Regions from separate parts of the Phytopseudomonas argentinensis genome, predicted to be linked through region 1. Evidence: predicted binding sites of a transcription regulator. Region 1 holds the regulator's gene; each other region holds the start of a gene.

What was found. Region 1 encodes FliA, which starts transcription of late flagellar genes. Its sites were predicted from a motif close to CTAAAGTTTNNNNNNNNNNNGCCGNTAA; they were not measured.
Region 2: a site for FliA is predicted at 2,734-2,761, ahead of flgM (flagellar biosynthesis anti-sigma factor FlgM). Genes of this name have one in related genera too.
Region 3: a site for FliA is predicted at 1,817-1,844, ahead of SA190iCDA_RS23255 (methyl-accepting chemotaxis protein). Genes of this name have one in related genera too.
Region 4: a site for FliA is predicted at 2,399-2,426, ahead of SA190iCDA_RS01675 (methyl-accepting chemotaxis protein). Genes of this name have one in related genera too.

What each region holds. Positions count from the first base shown of each region.
Region 1 covers NZ_CP056087.1:3,556,789-3,561,514, reverse strand. Annotated here, with positions in the region: gene flhA (flagellar biosynthesis protein FlhA) at 1-47, shown strand, start outside; gene flhF (flagellar biosynthesis protein FlhF) at 63-1,370, shown strand; gene fleN (flagellar synthesis regulator FleN) at 1,458-2,297, shown strand; gene fliA (RNA polymerase sigma factor FliA) at 2,294-3,037, shown strand; gene SA190iCDA_RS15890 (chemotaxis response regulator CheY) at 3,235-3,609, shown strand; gene SA190iCDA_RS15885 (protein phosphatase CheZ) at 3,629-4,417, shown strand; gene SA190iCDA_RS15880 (chemotaxis protein CheA) at 4,429-4,726, shown strand, end outside.
Region 2 covers NZ_CP056087.1:2,140,306-2,145,031, forward strand. Annotated here, with positions in the region: gene SA190iCDA_RS09510 (MFS transporter) at 1-739, shown strand, start outside; gene SA190iCDA_RS09515 (flagellar brake protein) at 955-1,704, opposite strand; gene SA190iCDA_RS09520 (flagella synthesis protein FlgN) at 1,783-2,250, opposite strand; gene flgM (flagellar biosynthesis anti-sigma factor FlgM) at 2,356-2,694, opposite strand; gene flgA (flagellar basal body P-ring formation chaperone FlgA) at 2,839-3,597, opposite strand; gene SA190iCDA_RS09535 (chemotaxis protein CheV) at 3,677-4,600, shown strand; gene cheR (protein-glutamate O-methyltransferase CheR) at 4,701-4,726, shown strand, end outside.
Region 3 covers NZ_CP056087.1:3,936,412-3,941,137, reverse strand. Annotated here, with positions in the region: gene soxR (redox-sensitive transcriptional activator SoxR) at 100-405, opposite strand; gene SA190iCDA_RS23255 (methyl-accepting chemotaxis protein) at 449-1,768, opposite strand; gene SA190iCDA_RS17715 (GGDEF and EAL domain-containing protein) at 2,031-3,821, opposite strand; gene SA190iCDA_RS17710 (ATP-binding protein) at 4,082-4,726, shown strand, end outside.
Region 4 covers NZ_CP056087.1:362,016-366,741, reverse strand. Annotated here, with positions in the region: gene gabT (4-aminobutyrate--2-oxoglutarate transaminase) at 1-937, shown strand, start outside; gene SA190iCDA_RS01680 (FAD-dependent oxidoreductase) at 1,244-2,320, shown strand; gene SA190iCDA_RS01675 (methyl-accepting chemotaxis protein) at 2,503-4,068, shown strand; gene SA190iCDA_RS01670 (glutamine synthetase family protein) at 4,437-4,726, shown strand, end outside.

The sequences.
Region 1 (4,726 bases):
CGGACAACAAGCAGGTCACCATCGTTGCGACGGTGGGGCAGAACTAATCGAGGGTACGGGCCATGCAGGTCAAACGCTTTTTCGCTGCCGATATGCGCCAAGCCATGAAGCTGGTGCGCGATGAGCTGGGCGCCGATGCGACCATCATCGCCAACCGCCGCGTGGCCGGTGGTGTGGAATTGACGGCTGCGCTCGATTATCAGGCTCCGCCGGTACCGGCGCGGCAGGCCAACCCGGCGCTGGAAGCCGAGCTGCGCAAGACCCAGTCGCGCATCGCTTCGGCCCATGCCGAACTGACCACGCGCAGTCAGCTCGATGCCGGCAAGGACCGTCAGCTGTTTGGCGCGGCGCCTGCCACACCGTCCGCCGACAGCCTGGATGCCGTGTTGCAGCGCCAGCAGCAGAAGCCGGCTGCGGCCTCGGTTGATCAGTCGGCGCTGGATTCCATGCGCTCCGAACTGCATGGCCTGCGTGAGTTGATCGAAATGCAGATGGGTTCGATGGCCTGGGGGCAGATGCAGGCCCGGCGTCCACAGCAGGCCACCTTGTGGCGTCGCCTGCAGCGTATGGGGCTGCCCGCCGAACTGGCGCGCACGCTGCTCGAGCGCGTGGCGTCGATCGCCGATCAGCGCCAGGCCTGGCGCATGGTGCTGGCGCACCTCGCCCATTCGATTCAGACGCCCAAGCAGGAACCGATGGAAGAGGGCGGCGTGATCGCCCTGGTCGGCCCGGCCGGCATGGGCAAGACCACCACCCTGGCCAAGCTGGCCGCTCGCTACGTACTCAAGTACGGCGCCGCCAGCATCGCCCTGGTGAGCATGGACAGCTACCGCATCGGTGCCCAGGAGCAGCTCAAGACCCTGGGACGGATTCTTGGCGTCTCGGTGACCCAGGTCGACCCCGGGCAGTCGCTGACCCAGGCCCTGGCGCCACTGGCTCGCAAGCGCGTGGTGCTGATCGACACCGCCGGCCTGCCCGCCAACGATCCGGCGCTGCGCATGCAACTCGAGGCGCTGGCCAGTCGCGGCATCAATGCCCGCAATTACCTGGTGCTGGCCGCTACCAGCCAGGCCCAGGTGCTCAAGGCGGCCTATCACAGCTACAAGCGCTGTGGGCTGGCCGGCTGCATTCTGAGTAAACTGGACGAAGCTGCCAGCATGGGCGAGGTCTTGGGCCTGGCTATTGGCCACCGCCTGCCGGTAGCCTACCTGGCAGATGGTCCGCGCATTCCGGATGACGTGCACGTGCCGCGCAGCCACCAGCTGGTCAGTCGCGCCGTTGGCCTGCAGGCACCCGATGAGCCGAGCGAGGATACGATGGCCGACATGTTCGCCGGGCTCTATCAGAACCCGGCCAGGCAGGCCGGTTGAACGGGTTGAGTGTGGCGAAGCGCTGGTCGTGCTCGCCGCTACAGCGCACAATGGCCCCAGGGCCCACAGTGAAGTTAGATAAGGTGTATAGATAACATGGGTATGCATCCCGTACAGGTGATCGCGGTGACCGGCGGCAAAGGCGGCGTTGGCAAGACCAATGTGTCGGTGAATTTGTCACTGGCGCTCGCCGATCTCGGTCGGCGCGTCATGCTCATGGATGCCGACCTTGGCCTGGCCAACGTCGACGTGTTGCTCGGCCTGACCGCCAAACGCACCCTGGCCGACGTCATCGACGGCCAATGTGATCTGCGCGACGTGGTATTGCAGGGCCCTGGTGGCATTCGTATCGTGCCCGCGGCCTCCGGCACCCAGGCCATGGTGCAGCTCACGCCCATGCAGCATGCCGGCCTGATCCAGGCCTTCAGCGACATCAGCGACAACCTCGACGTGCTGATCGTCGACACCGCTGCCGGCATCGGCGATTCGGTGGTCAGCTTCGTGCGCGCCGCCCAGGAAGTGCTGGTAGTGGTGTGCGATGAACCGACCTCCATCACCGATGCCTACGCGCTGATCAAGCTGCTCAATCGCGACCACGGCATGAGCCGTTTCCGGGTGCTCGCCAACATGGCGCACAGCCCCCAGGAAGGTCGCAATCTGTTTGCTAAGCTGACCAAGGTGACCGACCGTTTTCTGGATGTCGCGCTGCAGTATGTCGGCGCGGTTCCCTACGACGAATCGGTTCGCAAGGCCGTACAGAAACAACGTGCGGTGTATGAGGCGTTCCCTCGTTCGAAGTGCGCGCTGGCGTTCAAGGCGATTGCCCAGAAGGTCGATGCATGGCCCTTACCGGCCAACCCGCGTGGTCATCTGGAGTTTTTCGTGGAGCGCCTGGTGCAACAACCGACTGCAGACACGGCTGTATGACGACAGCCTCTGGACTCCGAATGTACAGCAAGGCAACAGCACGAGATTCACAGCATCAGTTGATCGAGCGCCACGCGCCGCTGGTAAAACGTATCGCCTACCACCTGTTGGCCCGCCTGCCGGCCAACGTGCAGGTCGACGATCTGATCCAGGCCGGCATGATCGGTTTGCTCGAGGCATCGCGTAAGTACGACGCCGGCAAGGGTGCCAGTTTCGAGACCTTTGCCGGCATCCGCATTCGCGGCGCCATGCTCGACGAAGTGCGCAAGGGCGACTGGGCACCGCGCTCGGTGCACCGCAACAGCCGCATGGTCAGTGATGCGATACGAAAAATTGAGGCCAGAACCGGTCGCGACGCTAAAGATCACGAGGTTGCTGCCGAACTCCAATTGAGTCTCGAAGATTACTACGGCATTCTTGGCGACACTTTGGGCAGCCGTCTGTTCAGTTTCGACGACCTCTTGCAGGAAGGCGAGAACGGCGGGCTGCAGGAAGACACGAGTTCCCTGCATCACGGACCATCGCATGAGCTGGAGGACAATCGTTTCCAGGCCGCGTTGGCCGATGCCATCAGTAATCTGCCGGAGCGTGAGCGGCTGGTGTTGTCGCTGTATTACGACGAGGAGCTGAACCTCAAGGAAATCGGCGAGGTACTGGGGGTGAGTGAGTCGCGGGTCAGCCAGCTGCATAGCCAGTGTGCCGCTCGTTTGCGAGCGCGGCTAGGGGAGTGGCGCGCATAGGAATTTGTTCAGGGGCTGGAGTTGGTCGAGCCAGTCCTTGTGGTAAATGCAGGACAGCAGGGCGGGGCACACAGTGAACGCAGCAAAGCCGAGCGCAATCGATTGCGGCGTTCAGCCAGGCCGGTTTCACGATTAATAAGCGCTGCACAAGGTTGCAGGCGTTTTAGGACTGTACGGAGGTCGACTTGGACAAGAACATGAAAATCCTCATCGTCGATGATTTCTCGACGATGCGACGGATCATCAAGAACCTCTTGCGTGATCTGGGGTTCACCAACACGGCAGAGGCTGACGACGGCACGACCGCGTTGCCGATGCTGCAGAGCGGCAGCTTCGATTTTCTAGTAACCGACTGGAACATGCCGGGCATGACGGGCATCGACCTGTTGCGCGCCGTGCGTGCCGACGAGCGACTCAAGCACCTGCCTGTGCTGATGGTCACGGCGGAAGCCAAACGCGATCAGATCATCGAGGCCGCGCAAGCCGGTGTGAATGGCTATGTAGTCAAGCCGTTCACCGCTCAGGTGCTCAAGGAAAAGATCGAGAAAATCTTCGAGCGGGTTAACGGCTGATGTCTGCCGCGAGGTTGTTATGGAACACCATGAATCTAACGATGTTGACCTCGAGTCGACCCTGAAAAGCAATGCCCGCCAACTGGTCGACAGCCTCGAGCAAGGCAACTTTGGCGAAGCCGTACAGCTGATCAACGAACTGAACAAGGCGCGCGACCGGGGTCTTTATCTCGAAGTCGGCAAGCTCACTCGTGAGCTGCATAACGCGATCGTCAACTTTCAGCTCGATCCCCGCGTACCGCACGCCAGTGAAATCTCGCAGATCGCCGATGCGACCGAGCGCCTGAACTATGTGGTCACCATGACCGAGCGTGCGGCCAACCGCACCATGGATCTGGTCGAGCAGAGTGCGCCGCTGGTCAACGACCTGAGCAGCGAGGCCGATTCGCTCGCCGAGGATTGGGGGCGCTTCATGCGCCGCGAAATGAGTGCCGAGGCGTTCCGTGAACTGGCCAAGCGTATCGAGCTGTTCCTGGCGCGCAGCCAGCGCGACACCAGCAAGTTGTCGGGGCATCTCAACGACATTCTGCTGGCGCAGGATTACCAGGACCTGACCGGTCAGGTGATCAAGCGCGTCACCCAGTTGGTGACCGAGGTCGAGAGCAATCTGCTGAAGCTGGTGCTGATGGCCAGCCAGGTCGATCGCTTCGCCGGTATCGATCACAACCACGAAGAGCTGCGTGCCGAGCAGAACAAAGAAAAAAATCCGTCCCGCGGTGAAGGTCCGCAGATTCATGCCGATAAGCGTGATGACGTCGCCTCGAACCAAGACGACGTCGACGATTTGCTGTCCAGTCTGGGTTTTTAGGAGCACGTCATATGAGCTTCGGCGCCGATGAAGAAATCCTCCAGGATTTCCTGGTAGAGGCCGGCGAAATTCTTGAGCAATTGTCCGAGCAGTTGGTGGAGCTGGAAAGCCGCCCGGACGATATGAACCTGCTCAATGCGATTTTCCGAGGGTTTCACACGGTAAAGGGTGGTGCCGGCTTCCTGCAGCTCAACGAGTTGGTGGAATGCTGCCATATTGCCGAGAACGTGTTCGACATCCTGCGCAAGGGTGAGCGCCGTGTGGATGCCGAACTGATGGACGTGGTGCTTGAAGCACTGGACGCCGTCA
Region 2 (4,726 bases), 1.4 Mb from region 1:
CGTTCCGCTGTCGCTTACCACCATTGGCGTTGCCGGCCTGATGATTGGCTCCTTTTATGGCCTGGCGCCCCTTTACGCCGCCGAGATGGGGCTGGCGAACGAGCAGATCGGTATCTTCATGGGCTGCTGCATCCTTGCCGGGCTGGTGGTGCAGGCGCCCCTGGGCTGGCTGTCGGATCGCTTCGACAGGGTCAAGCTGATCCGCGGCATGTCAGGTTTGATGGTGCTGGTCGCGTCGCCTCTGGCCATCGTTTCCGAAGCGCCGTTGCTGCTTCTGGTGTCGGTGGGCTTCATCGTCAGCATGCTGCAGTTCAGCCTCTACCCGTTGGCCGTGGCATTCGCCAACGACCACGTCGAGACGGACCGGCGGGTGTCGCTGACTGCCATGTTACTGGTCACCTTCGGGGTCGGTGCCTGTATCGGGCCGCTGCTGGTCGGTGTGCTGATGCGCTTTTTTGGCGCCAACATGCTGTATGCGTTCTTCTGCCTGTGCGGGCTGTTGCTGGTTTGGCGAGTGCGTTCGAATATCGTCACCCACCTGCATCAGGTCGACGACGCGCCGCTGCAGCACGTGGCCATGCCGGTGAACATGACTGCATCGCCGTTGGTTGCCGCGCTGGATCCGAGGGTCGACGAGCAGGTGGTGCAGGAGCAGATGCAGGAGCCCGTGGCGAGCGAACCCGAAGACGCCGAAAGCCAGAGCGATGGCCCGCAGCCTTCCTCCACGCCACAGGCCTGACGCGGAAGGGCTAGGGTCTGTTGATGTTTCACGCACGGCCCTACGGGTGGGGGCCGCCTAGGGTGCGCGAGAAATCGCCATACGTCGCTGGAGGACTTGGCAAGGGAAATCGCGAACGGCTAGTCCATTACCTGCGTCCCCCGCCTGGCGGATCGCCGCCCGGCCTGGCGAGATTTCTCGCGGCAACGCGGCTCGCGTTGAAACGTCAACAGACCCTAGAGAAAGGTGTCGCTCTCGAAGCGGCGCGCCTCGCGCTGTAGCTGGTAGACGAAACGTTCGATCAGGCGTTGCTGCAGGCCACTCAGGTTGTCGAAGTGCAGGCCCGCGTAGGTGACGTCGAGCTTGTCGTCGTAGCGGGTGTGACGCAGCTCGATGGCCGTCTCCAGCTTGCCGACGGGTAGCTGCGCGCTGAACATCTCGTAGATCTGCCCAGGTTGCAGTTGCTTGCCGGCGTCGCCAGGGAGGCGAATCTTGCAGCCCGAGGCAGAGATGTCCAGCATCAGGCCTTCGAGCGGGTTGCGCAGTCGCGTTCCGCCCAGTTGTACCTTGACCTGCTCCGATTGCTTGAGCGCGGCACGAAAGGCGTTGCGTCGCTGGTGGTAATGCACTTCGGCGGGAATGGCGCCGATGTAGCAGCGCTCCCCCTGGTGCTCACCCGTACGCATGCCCGCCGGGCAATCCCAGGCGATGCGCACGCCGTCATGCTGAGATTCGACGCTGAAGGCTTCGCCATTTTGCAGGTAGCGTTCGCCGTCACTGGGGATCATCTGATCGAGAACCAGCAGGTTGCGCTCTCGGTCGATTTCGATCACGTAGCTCTGGAAGCGCTGGTTGCGCTCATGAAACGTAAGGGTCAGCGGGTCATGATGCTGTTGCAGGAGACGTAGGTTGGCAACGATTTCCACCGGTGCCTTGAGCACCTTGGGAGGTTGCGGGCCACAGTCCTGAGCGAAGGGGTTGGACACGGTCCAGTGATCTCCGGGGCGAGGTACTGCTGCGTTAAATGAGGCACCGGGTGCATCACCGCGCATCTTGTCGTTATGTCAGGCCTGGCTGAGCGGGCGTTTGTTGCCGATTTTAGCGGTACTGCCGCTGCTGTCATAGAGCGACGGCGTTTCCGCGCCGCGCAGGATGCCGAGCATGCTGGCCGTGGATTTCTGGCTGGAGCGAATGACTCGGCCGTTGCGCAGGTTGGCTTCCTGGCAGCGCTCGAGCAGCTCGTTCAATTGCTCGCTGGCCTGGATCAGTTCGTCACCCCTGTCCGAACGCTCGGCAAGCGCCTGCAAGCCTGAGCGGTCAGGGCTCAACTGCAGGCTGACCAGGGCTTGGGTGCGGCTTCTGCCGTGTTGCTCGAGGGAGGCCAGCAGCGGTTGCTTGCTGGCCAGAATGTCCTGCAACTTGCTCAGGTCATGTTCGCCAAGGGCATCATATTCGGCGTCGATCAGCTCAAGCAGTTGCGCTGCGTAGCCGATATCCTCGTTGAACAGGTCGAGCAGGGGCGTGATGTTCATGGTTCAGGCTCTCCGGGGTGAAACCTTCAGGCGCGCGTCTGCTGTAGCAGCGGACTGGCATCAAGACGGTTTTCGGGCGTCCAACACCCCAGTGCGAGCCGAAGACTAGCGCTGGGATTCGAAATTGAGCAGCTTGCTGGCGACGCGCTGGCTGTCGACCTGGTAGCTACCGTCAGCAACGGCCTGTTTCAGCTTGGCCACTCGATCACTATCGACGGCAGGCTGGTCACGCAGCTTGTCGACGGTTTTCTGCAACTGTTGTGCTTCGCTGCTCAGCTGAACGGACTCGCCGCTCTTGCTGCCGGCAGCAGGGGTCGGCTGAGCCGCAGCGGTGCTGCCAGCGGCCTTGTTGTCGATGGCTTCGTTCTTGCCGCCCTGGGTGCTGCCCGCACGGGTAGTGCTGGCTGGCGTGGAGCTGTTGAGTCGGTTGAAGTCGATGACCATGATGCAAAACCTCTAACGGTGTGTGGACGCTTGCCTAGTGTGTCGGCTGTGCCCGGAAAAACTTTAGGCAAAAAAAATCGCGTCGCCTGCACAGTCTAAAACAGCCTTGCCCGATCGTCAGCCAGTCCGTTGGTCGAGCCGTCCTCACATCGACACTTCTACCTGTCCGGGGCCCACCACGCGGGCGCGCACCACGCGTTGCGAACGCTGGTTGCGTACGCTGATCTGCTTGCCCACGGCGCCGTCGGAAAGCGCTTCGCCGGGCATGCGCACGTTGATGCCGCCGCTGCGTGCGCTGATCACCACCTGGTCGCCTCGGCGGATGACTTCCGCCTGGCGAATGAAGGTGGGGGATAGCACCTGGTCGGGTTGCAGGGGGCGGGTGGTCTTGCGGCCAATCGCCTGGTCCAGATCGATCATGTAGCCCTGGTTGAGCAGGCCGACGTCGCGCTCGGCAAGCATCAGGTCGCCTTCACCGAGTACCCCTTCGCGCTTGACCGGGCGTACCACGGTGACCACCTCGCGATAAAGTCGCACCTGGCCCGGAACGAACACTGTCCAGGGGGAGGTCCCGTCACAGCGCACCCGCGTCGTTACCCGGCCAACCGGTTCGGCCGGCGTTTCCAGGGTGATCGTCAGCGGTTGATCGCACAGGGGCAGGCGTAGCCGTGGGTCGAGGCGGTTGATTTGCACCTCGTGGCGCGCCTGAATATTGCTGCGCTGCAAATAGTCTGCAACTGCCTGCTCAAGAAAGCGCTGGGTCTCGCCGATAAGCTGATCGGGCAGGGTGACGGAGGCAGTCGTCAGCGTGCTATAGCCGAGCGCCAGCAAAGCAGGTAAAACTGCCAGGCAACGAAGGCTCTTGGCCATCGCCCGTCGGATAATTGTCATTTGTGCATTCATGTCTGGTTCGAAGCAAGGCGCGTGCCGCCTGCTACGCTAACCAAATCTGATGTGTTACTGGAATCTTGGGAGCCCGTACATGGCCGGTGTGATGGATTCGGTCAACCAGCGAACTCAGCTGGTTGGGCAAAATCGCCTGGAACTGCTGCTGTTTCGTCTCGACGGCTCTCAGCTGTACGGGATCAACGTCTTCAAGGTGAAGGAGGTGTTGCAGTGCCCAAAACTCACCATTATGCCCAAGTCGAGCCCGGTGGTTCGAGGCGTGGCCAACATCCGCGGCGGTACGATCCCCATCCTGGATCTGTCCATTGCCACCGGCAAGCGTCCGCTGGCTGACCTCAACGGCAGCTTCGTCATCATCACCGAGTACAACACCAAGGTGCAGGGTTTCCTGGTGCGTTCGGTGGAGCGCATCGTCAACATGAACTGGGAAGAGATCCACCCGCCACCCAAGGGCACGGGGCGCGATCACTACCTGACGGCGGTCACCCGGCTGGATGACAAGCTGGTCGAGATCATCGACGTCGAGAAGATTCTCGCCGAAGTGGCGCCCACCTCCGAAGTGATCTCGGCAGGGGTGATCGATGACGAAGTGCAGACCAAGGCCGTCAGCCAGCACGTGCTGATCGTCGATGATTCCTCGGTCGCCCGTAAGCAGGTGATGCGTTGCCTGCAGACCGTTGGCGTGGAGGTCACGGCGCTGAACGACGGTCGCCAGGCACTGGAGTACCTGCGCACGATGGTCGAGGCCGGCAAGACGCCGGAGCAGGAATTGCTGATGATCATCTCCGATATCGAGATGCCGGAGATGGACGGTTATACCCTGACCGCAGCGATCCGTTCCGATCCGCGCATGCAGAAGCTGCACATTCTCCTGCATACTTCACTGTCCGGTGTGTTCAACCAGGCCATGGTAAAGAAAGTGGGGGCCGACGACTTTCTGGCGAAATTCCGCCCGGATGATCTGGCTTCCCGGGTGGTGGAACGCATCAAGGCTGGCTGATCGTCGCAGCGTCAACAGGGCTGGCAGGTACCGGCAAACCGGCGAGCGCTTCTGGGAGCGTTCCCCGTATCCGATTCAACAGATGGGCGAGGCCTCACGAGTGTCTTCAGGTAATTTGGATTTCGA
Region 3 (4,726 bases), 380 kb from region 1:
TGTTGCCTGGCTATCGACGGTGATGAGCGGAACCAGGCGCCTGCTCGATTGCAGGCCGCTGCCGTTGGATAGAGGGCGTGGATGGCGCTGCCGTATCGGCTAGGCCCGCAGCGGGCAGTCGTTCAATGACAGGCCACAATCGATGCATGAGTCCAGCTTGTTTCTCGGCACCAGCAGCGACTCGATTCGATCATTCAGCTCTGATTGCCAGTGCTGCGAAAGCGCGCGCCAATCCGCTGCGGTGGGCGTACGGCTTGCGGGTAGCGCAGCGAAGCACTCGCCAACCTCCGTCATTGACATGCCGGTCTGCTGGGCAATCTTGATGATGGCGATCCGGCGCGATACGTCCTTCGGGTACCGACGCTGATTGCCGGCACTGCGGTGCGCACCGATCCAGTTGTTCACTCCGCCTCTGGGTGATGCCATGGACGGCTGCCTCTGTTCCTGCCTAGTCTTGCACGGTCTGCCGGAACTGGCCGACTGCGTTCACTACTCGCTGTGCCTCTGCGCGGATTTGCAGCATGACTTCGCCGGCCTGGCCGGCCAGGTCAACACCTTTCCCCACCTTGTCCTGGCTGCCCAGCATGCTTGCCACGGCACTCTGGGTCAGGTTCTGGTTCAGTTGAACGACTTCGTTGATCTCCACGGTTGCCTGGCTGGTTCGAGAGGCCAGGTTGCGAACTTCATCCGCCACCACGGCAAAGCCGCGGCCAAGTTCACCCGCTCTTGCAGCTTCGATCGCCGCATTGAGGGCGAGCAAATTGGTCTGATCGGCGATACCTCTGATGACCTGGACAATGCTGCTTATACGGTCCGATTGGGTACTGAGTGCGCGGATTTGCTCGGAGACCTTATCGAGCTCCTCGGAAATCCCGCGAACGACCTGCATCGTCTCGTCCACCGTGGCAGCCCCCTTCACCGAGCTCTCATCCGTTTGCCGGGCTATGTCGTAGGCCAGCTGCGCCGCTTCCGACTCAGCGTTGCGTCGCTCGATCTGCGCGGTGATATCGCTCGCGAACTTGATGACGCCATACAGCTTGCCGGCCGCGTCATAGAGCGGGTTATACGTGGCTCTAAGCCATACAACGCGGCCATGTTTGGTAACACGCTTGAAAACTTCATGGATATAGTCGCCCTGGTTCAAGCGCTGCCAGAAACGCCGATAGCCATCGCTGTTAACCTCGGCGGGCTCGCAAAACAGGCGATGGTGCTTTCCACGGATTTCGTCCAATCGATAGCCCATGGTGGCCAGGAAGTTTTCGTTCGCTTCGAGCACCTCACCGTTGAGATTGAATTCGATCACGGCCATTGAACGGTCTATGGCGCTAAGCATGCTGGTCTGTTTGTTTTCGGCTTGTATCTGCCTGGTAATATCGGCTGCAATCTTGATAACGCTCACCACCTGACCTGCGCCGTCGTGCACGGGCATATAGGTCGCCTCGAGCCAGATCTCGCGCCCATCCTTGGTGAGCCGCATGAAGCGGTTGCTGAAACTTTCCCCATTCGAGAGCCGGCGCCAGAACTGACGATACTCCGGGCCATTCACCAGGCTTGCAGGACAAAACAGCCGATGGTGCTGGCCTACCACCTCTTCGAGGTGATAACCCACCACGTCTAGAAACGCTTGGTTGGCGTCCAAGATTTCTCCAGCGGGGGTGAACACAATCATCGCCATGCTGCTGCGTATCGCCGCCATTTTTTGATCGATGTTCTCGAAGCGATTTTTGTATGCCTGCAATTCATCGCGAAGATGTGAAGAGCCGAACATGATGACCTCTATGCAATGGCTGAGGGGCGGAGAATTGTTCTTTTCTGATTATCGTCCGAAGCTCGCCAAAGGCGAGGGAGCAGTGATGAAATTCACCTCCCGGCTGTCCCTGAGCAGGCCTTGGCCGTCTCTGCAGAGCGTCTTCACATTGGCCCTACCTTCGGTGTCGTTACGTTGCTCGAGCTTCAATCCTTGAGGATAGGGGAGGATGAGACACCCCTTCCGAACGTGAATCTCCTCCACTCTCATCGGCCAGGGGAGGTCAGCCAGGCTGCCCGGTCGGCCAGCGACCCTCGTCTAACCAGGCGAGAAGGGCGGCTGGGGATAACGGCTTGGCGAAGTAATAACCCTGGCCCTGCTGACAGCCCCAGCCTCGTAGCAGGTGGTAGTGCAGCTCCGTTTCAACCCCTTCCGCCACGACGGTCAGACGAAGATCGCGCACCAGGCTGATCAGGCCTCGGACGATATGCCATTCGCTGTTACCCGGCTGGAGATCGGCCAGCAGAGAACGATCGAGCTTGACGCTGTTGGCCGGAATCTGGCGCAGGTAGGCCCAGTTACTGTAACCACTGCCAAAGTCATCGATGCCAATGGCCACGCCCAGATCGCGAAAGCGTTGCAGCTGAACCCGCACGGCCTGGAAATCGGTTACCAGGACACTTTCGGTAAATTCCAGCTCGATGAACCGGGGTGCCACCTTGAACGCTTGCAGGGCCTCGACCAGCTGATCGAACAGATGCCCGTCAGTCAGATCCAGCGCCGAGACGTTCAAGGAGACGGTCATTTCCAGGCCCTGAGCGCGCCAGGCCGACAACTGCTCGCAGACGCGCCGCACCACCCAGCTGGTGATATGACGAATCGAGGCCGTGCTTTCGGCCAGCGGGATGAATTCAGCGGGACTGATCTCACCGAGCGTGGGATGCGACCACCGTAGCAGTGCCTCGACGGCAACGCACCGGTTGCCCGCCAGATCGACGCGAGGCTGGTAGACCAGCCTGAACTGATCAGCAGCGGCAAGTGCCGCCTCGATGTCATTGAGCAGTGCAGTGCTGCGACGCAGGCTCGAATCGATCGCAGGATCGTAATCGAGCCACCGCCGCTCGCTTCGGCGCGCCGCATCGGTGATGCTGGACATCAGGCGCAGGACCTCCGTCGGTGCGCCGGCTTCGCGCCCGAGCTGCAGCACGCTGATCCCTACATCGGAGAAAACCGGGATTTCCGCGCAGTACAGCGGCCGTTCGAAGGCATGCACCAAGCTGTCGACCAGGCTGGACAGCGACAGTGCCCGGTGGCTGAGCAGGGCGACAAAGCCCAGGGTGCCGGAGCGGTACAAACGCGCCCCGGCGGGCAGCAACTTCAGGAGCAGCTCTTTGACCGCCAGCATGAAGTTGGCGAAAAACGCGCCCCCAAGCGACTTTGCCAGGCTGTCCATCCCCGTTGCGGAAAGCGGCTCGATGAGGATGGCGACGCGGTCTTGTTCCTCGAGCCCCTGCAGGATGTCCGCCTCGAAGCGCTGCCGGTTGGGTAAGCCTGTCATCGGGTCGATGTAGTGCGAGCGATGTATGGATTCCAATCGCGCCACCACGACCTGGGCCGCGTTGCGCAGGAGGGTTCGCCCTTGCTCGTCCATTGGCCCATGGGCTTTATGGTCAATCACGCAGAGCCTACCCAGGTTCCGCCCTGATTTGATTATCAGCGGAGCACCTGCGTAATAGCGGATAAATGGAGCGCCTGTTACCAGGGGGTTGCCCGAAAAACGCGGGTCGCCGACAGGGTCGCATATTTCCAGCACCGCCCCTTCGTCGAGACCGTGCACGCAGAAGGACATTTCCCGCGACGTCCGTTCAGGCTCCATGCCCACACGGGCTTTGAAAACCTGGTAGTCCCGTTCGATGATGCTGACCAGCGAGGTAGGCACCTTGAAGTAGCTGGAGACCATCGCCACGATGCTGTTGAGCACCGGGTCCGAGCCGCTTTCCAGGTCCGAGGTCAAACGGTCTACGTCGACCAGCCGTGCCCGTTCTTCTTCGGGCGAAAGATTGCACGTGATCATGTTAGCTACTATTGGGGTGATAGGGCGGCCGGGAGCACCCCGCCTGGGTGCTCGGTGACTGCCTTGAGCTTATCAGCTCGCCATCTCTTCACAATTGTGGTTAGCCATGACGCTGTTAGTCAGAAGCTATGAGCCTGGTGGTAAATCGCTTAAAACTGCGGGGGTGATTGCCGATAACCAGCTGCAGTGGTAAACCGTTGCCGTATCGACTGCCGACTATCGCATCCGCGCTCTCCGACCTGGCCCCAACGGAGCCACATTTGATCAATATTCCCTCTCGTAGCCTTGCGCTGGTGCGCCACCTGGCGCGCATTCAGCCAAGCACGCCGGTTCGCTATGCGGGCGCTGTCATGGTGATTGCGCTGTGTGGCGCGTTACGCTTGGAACTCTCCCTTACGGCGCTACCGTACCTGTTTTTCATACCTGGGCTGATGTTCATCGGTTTCTGCTTCGGGGTCGGCCCATCCGTGTTGGGCTGCGTTCTGGCGGTGCTCACCGCGCACTATTTCTTCATCGGCGAGATCGGCTTCAACGATGGCCTGACTGCCTGGATCAGCAGCGCGAGTTTCGCCCTGGTCACCTTCGGCATGGCCGTTGTCTGCGCCCTGTTCCGAAGAACCTTGAACGCACTCTCCGATGTCAACGATCGGCTGGAACATGAAGTCGAGCGGCGTACATTGGAGCGCGATGGCATCTGGAACGTATCCCCTGACCTGATCTGTACGCTGTCCGAGGGCGGAGACATCGTGGCGATGAATCCGGCCTGGCGAACCGAAACCGGGCATACCGACCAGGAACTCAAGGACGGTGCATTTTTCAGCTTCATCTCCCCCTCGCAACTGGCCGATGCGCTGCGCACCCTGGGCAAGGGGGCTATCGCGGAGCTCGATACCCAGGGCTTCTGC
Region 4 (4,726 bases), 1.9 Mb from region 1:
CGTCGAGAACGCCGTGAAGATCGCCCGCGCCGCCACTGGTCGTGCCGGCGTGATCGCCTTCACCGGCGCCTACCACGGCCGCACCATGATGACCCTGTCGCTGACCGGCAAGGTGGTGCCGTACTCCGCCGGCATGGGCCTGATGCCCGCTGGCGTGTACCGCGCCATCGCGCCGTGCGAGCTGCATGGCGTGAGCGAAGACGAATCCATCGCCAGCATCGAGCGCATCTTCAAGAACGATGCCCAGCCCCAGGACATCGCCGCGATCATCATCGAGCCGGTGCAGGGCGAAGGTGGTTTCTACGTCAACTCGCCAGCCTTCATGCAACGCCTGCGTGCCCTGTGCGACCAGCACGGCATCCTGCTGATCGCTGACGAAGTGCAGACCGGTGCTGGCCGTACCGGCACCTTCTTCGCCACCGAACAACTGGGCGTGGTGCCGGACCTGACCACCTTCGCCAAGTCCGTCGGCGGCGGCTTCCCGATCTCCGGTGTCAGCGGCAAGGCCGAGATCATGGACAAGATTGCCCCCGGTGGCCTGGGCGGCACCTATGCCGGCAGCCCGATCGCCTGCGCCGCGGCCCTGGCCGTGCTGAAGGTATTCGACGAAGAGAAGCTGCTGGATCGCTCCAACGCCGTTGGCGAGAAGCTGAAGGCGGGCCTGCGTGACATCGCTGCCAAGCACAAGGTGATCGGCGACGTGCGCGGCCTGGGTTCGATGGTCGCCATCGAGCTGTTCGAGGGCGGCGACCACAGCAAGCCGGCTGCCGAACTGACCGGCAAGATCGTCGCCAAGGCGCGCGAGAAGGGTCTGATCCTGCTGTCGTGCGGCACCTACTACAACGTGGTGCGCTTCCTGATGCCGGTGACCATTCCGGACGCCCAGCTGGAAAAAGGCATCGCCATCGTGGCCGAATGCTTCGACGAGCTGGCGTAAGCCACGCCGTTGCAAAGACCCGCTTCGGCGGGTCTTTTTTTGCCTGCGATTTATACCGCCCCTGTAGCCCGGACGCTGCAGCGCTCGACCGGGCCGCGGCGACCTGCGGCGCGTAATGGCTGCAGGAAAAATGTGCCGAAAGGCCGCCGCAAGCGTCTCTTCTCTTGCTCGAAACGGCCTGCCGCCGCCATGCTCCATCAACCCGTCGTGGGCGGGATCATTGCGCGCCTGTTTGGGTCAAAGCTTGCGGTGCATTGCCCGAGGTGGCTGCACGTCGCTCCCAGGCTCTCAAGGATATCGGTGTAGATGATTGACCACGATCTGTTGCTGGTAGGCGCAGGCCCGGCCCATCTCGGGGTTCTGCGGCGTTGGGCGCTGATCGAGCGGCCGGGGGGTCGTATCGCCCTGGTGGCGGGTGCCGAGCACACCTGGCACGCCGGCATGCTGCCCGGGCTGGTCGGTGGTCGTTACTCCCCCGAGGATTGCCAGATCGGCTTGCGCGCACTGTGCCAGGCAGCGCAGGTCGAGCTGATCGTCGCGCCCGTCGTCACGCTGGACGCCGCCACGCGCCAGCTGACCCTGGCCGATGGCTGCGTGCTGCAGGGCAACTGGCTGTCGCTCAACGTCGGCGACCGGGTTGCCTGCCCGCCGCGTGAAGGCGAGGGCCTGGACGTGCTGGCGGTGAAGCCGGTCGATCAGTTCATCAGCGGCTGGCAGGCCTGGCAGCGCGACCCGCAACCCCTGGCCATTCTCGGTGGCGGTGTGGCGGGCGTGGAAATGGCCCTGGCGCTCGCCGATCAGGTGCCGCAGCTGGCGCTGTTCTGCGGTGAGCCGCTGCTGGCCGGTCACTGCGCCGGTTTGCGCATGCGCGCCTGGGGGCACCTGCGCATGCGCCGCGTGCAGGTGCGCGAGCACTGCCCGATCAGCCGTATCGACGGCAACTGCCTGATCAGCGGTGAGGCCCCGGTGTGGCACGGTGGCCGCCTGCTGCTGGCCAGCGGCGCCCAGGCGCTGCCGTGGATCGCCACCAGCGGCCTGAGCTGCGACGGCGACGGCTTCGTGCACATCGCCCCCACGCTGCAAAGCCATTCCCACCCCCAGGTGTTCGCTGTCGGCGACTGCGCCAGCCTGCCCGGGGTGCGCAAGAGCGGCCTGTACTCGATGCGCCAGGTGCCGGTGCTCGCCGCCAACCTGGCTGCGGCCCTGCGCGGCGGCGCGCTGCGTGACTACAAGGCGCACGGCCAACGCCCCCTGCTGCTGGCCAGTGGCGATGGCGGCGCCCTGCTGGGTTGGCACCAGTGGAGCGGGGGTGGGCAGCTCTACGGGCGCTGCAAGGACTACTTCGACCGCGCCTTCGTAAAACGCCATCGCCTCGAACGCTGACCGGCGTTCGCCCTCTGCGACCAAAGTGCCATAGCCCGATGTGGCGTGGAATGGTCAACTCAGCGGTTCGATACATGGCTACAGTTTTACGTCCCACGGTCGATGAGCTGAAGAGAAGGGCGGCTTCCGTTGCCAGGGCCCTGTAGCCTTATTACCGCATAAAAAGAACAACGAGGTTCGCCATGGATACTGGTACTACTCGTGATCGGCTTGCGCTGGCCTTGCATGTTCTGGGCTTGCTGGCGCTGCTGGTGGTCTGGCAGCAGGTGCAGCTGTCTGCCTATGTATTCGTCATCGCCTTGTTTGGATTGGCGCTGTGGCCTTGGCTCGGCCCCTGGCGACGCCCGGCTGCAACGGCGTCTACCGCCGCCCCCGCGGCCTCGCTGGACAAGCTGAGCAAGAGCTTGTCGCAGCACACCTGCCATAACGCGCTGTCCGCCGCCCAGGTGGCCTTCACCGTGCAGCAGCTGGCTGGCCGGTTGCAGTCGCAGCTGGCCGCGGTCGAGCAGATCAGCGAAGGTGCCCACGCCGTGACCCGCACCGAGCAGAGCAATGCCGAACGGGCCGGCCAGACCCTTGGGGCCGCGCAGAGGGTACGCGCCAGCAGCGCCAGTGGCCAGACCGAGTTGCAGCAGGCCATCGCGCGCATGCAGCAGCTCAGCGCCCAGGCCGCCGCCAGTCGCGAATTGATCGACGGCCTTGGCGCGCGGACCGAGCAGATCGAGCAGGTCACCCAGGTGATCCAGTCCATTGCCAGCCAGACCAACCTGCTGGCGCTCAACGCCGCCATCGAGGCCGCCCGTGCCGGTGAGCAGGGCCGCGGTTTCGCCGTGGTCGCCGACGAGGTGCGCAGCCTGGCCGGGCGTACCGCCAGCGCCACCGGCGAGGTGGGGCAGATGGTCGCCGATATCCGCCAGCAGAGCGCTGCGGTGGTCAGCCATATCCAGCGCCAGGCCGAGGAGCTGGAAGCGGCCGCCCGGCAGGTCGAATTCACCGGCGAGCAACTGCGCGGCATCGCCGACCTGGCCGCCGATGTCGACGCCCAGGTGGAGCAGATCAGCGCCGGCACGGCGAGCAATCACCGGCATCTGGCCGAGTTGCTGGTGGCCGTCGAGCAACTGCGTGGCGACGTGCGCAGCAGCGAGGACCGGACCCGCCAGCTGGGCAAGGCCGCCGAGCAACTGGTCGGCCAGGCGGAAAGCGTCAGCGAGCAGCTGGCCAGCGTCGGGCTCGACGACTACCACCAGCGCATCTACGACCTGGCGCTGGAAGGTGCAACGGCGATTGCCCGGCAATTCGAGGCCGATATCCAGGCCGGGCGCATCAGCCTGGCGGACCTGTTCGACCGTCAGTACCAGCCGATACCAGGCAGCTTCCCGGCCAAGTTCCGCACGCGCTTCGACAGCTACGCCGATGGCGTGCTACCGGCCATCCAGGAGCCGCTGCTCAAGCGCCACGAAGGCCTGGTGTTCGCCATCGCCACCACGCCCGAAGGCTACGTGCCGACCCACAACCAGGCCTTCAACCATCCGCCCACCGGTGAGCGCGCCGTGGACACCGTGAAGAGTCGCAGCAAGCGGCTGTTCAACGACCGCACCGGGATTCGTTGCGGCAGCCACCAGCAGCGCGTGCTGCTGCAGACCTACATGCGCGATACCGGCGAACTGATGCATGACCTGTCGGTGCCGATCCGGGTGCAGGGCAAGCACTGGGGCGGCTTGCGCCTGGGCTACAAGCCGGAGCCGTGATTGCGATTGTTTAGCCGCTGGCTACCTGAAGGTGCGGCAATAACGATTTAACCTGACTGTCGCGGTGTGCGAGCCTCGGGGCATGTCTATCCCGGTCTGCAGCCCTGCCCACGTTCTTGCCCTGCCAGCCTTGCGCTCGCGGGGCCGGGCGCCCGAACCCACGGCGCTGCCGCAGATCCTCGCCTTCTGGGCGCTCTGGCATTGCCGCCACGCCCGCCCGCCTGACGTCCTTCTCGCCCGCTGATTCCGATGGCTGCGCCATGTCCGCAGCCGCTGATGCCTATTTGTCTGTCTGCCTGCGCCACCTGTTCGCCAAGCGAGCCGGCCGTGCGGACACCGAGCGCCCCACTGGCGCAAGCGAGTGCGATATGACGAGTTTTGCCGCTGTGCAGCAAGCCCAGGATTTCCTGGCCGCTAACCCCGATATCGAATTGATCGAGCTGTTCATCCTTGACGCCAATGGCGTGCCGCGCGGCAAGCTGCTGCACCGCGAGGAACTGCTGGCGCTGTACCAGAGTGGCCGGCCGCTGCCGAGTACGATGCTTGGTCTGTCCATCCAGGGCGAAGACGTCGAGGACACCGGGCTGGTCTGGGAGGTGGGCGATATCGACTGCCGCGCCTACCCGCTGGCCGGCAGCCTGGTGCGTTTGCCCTGGCG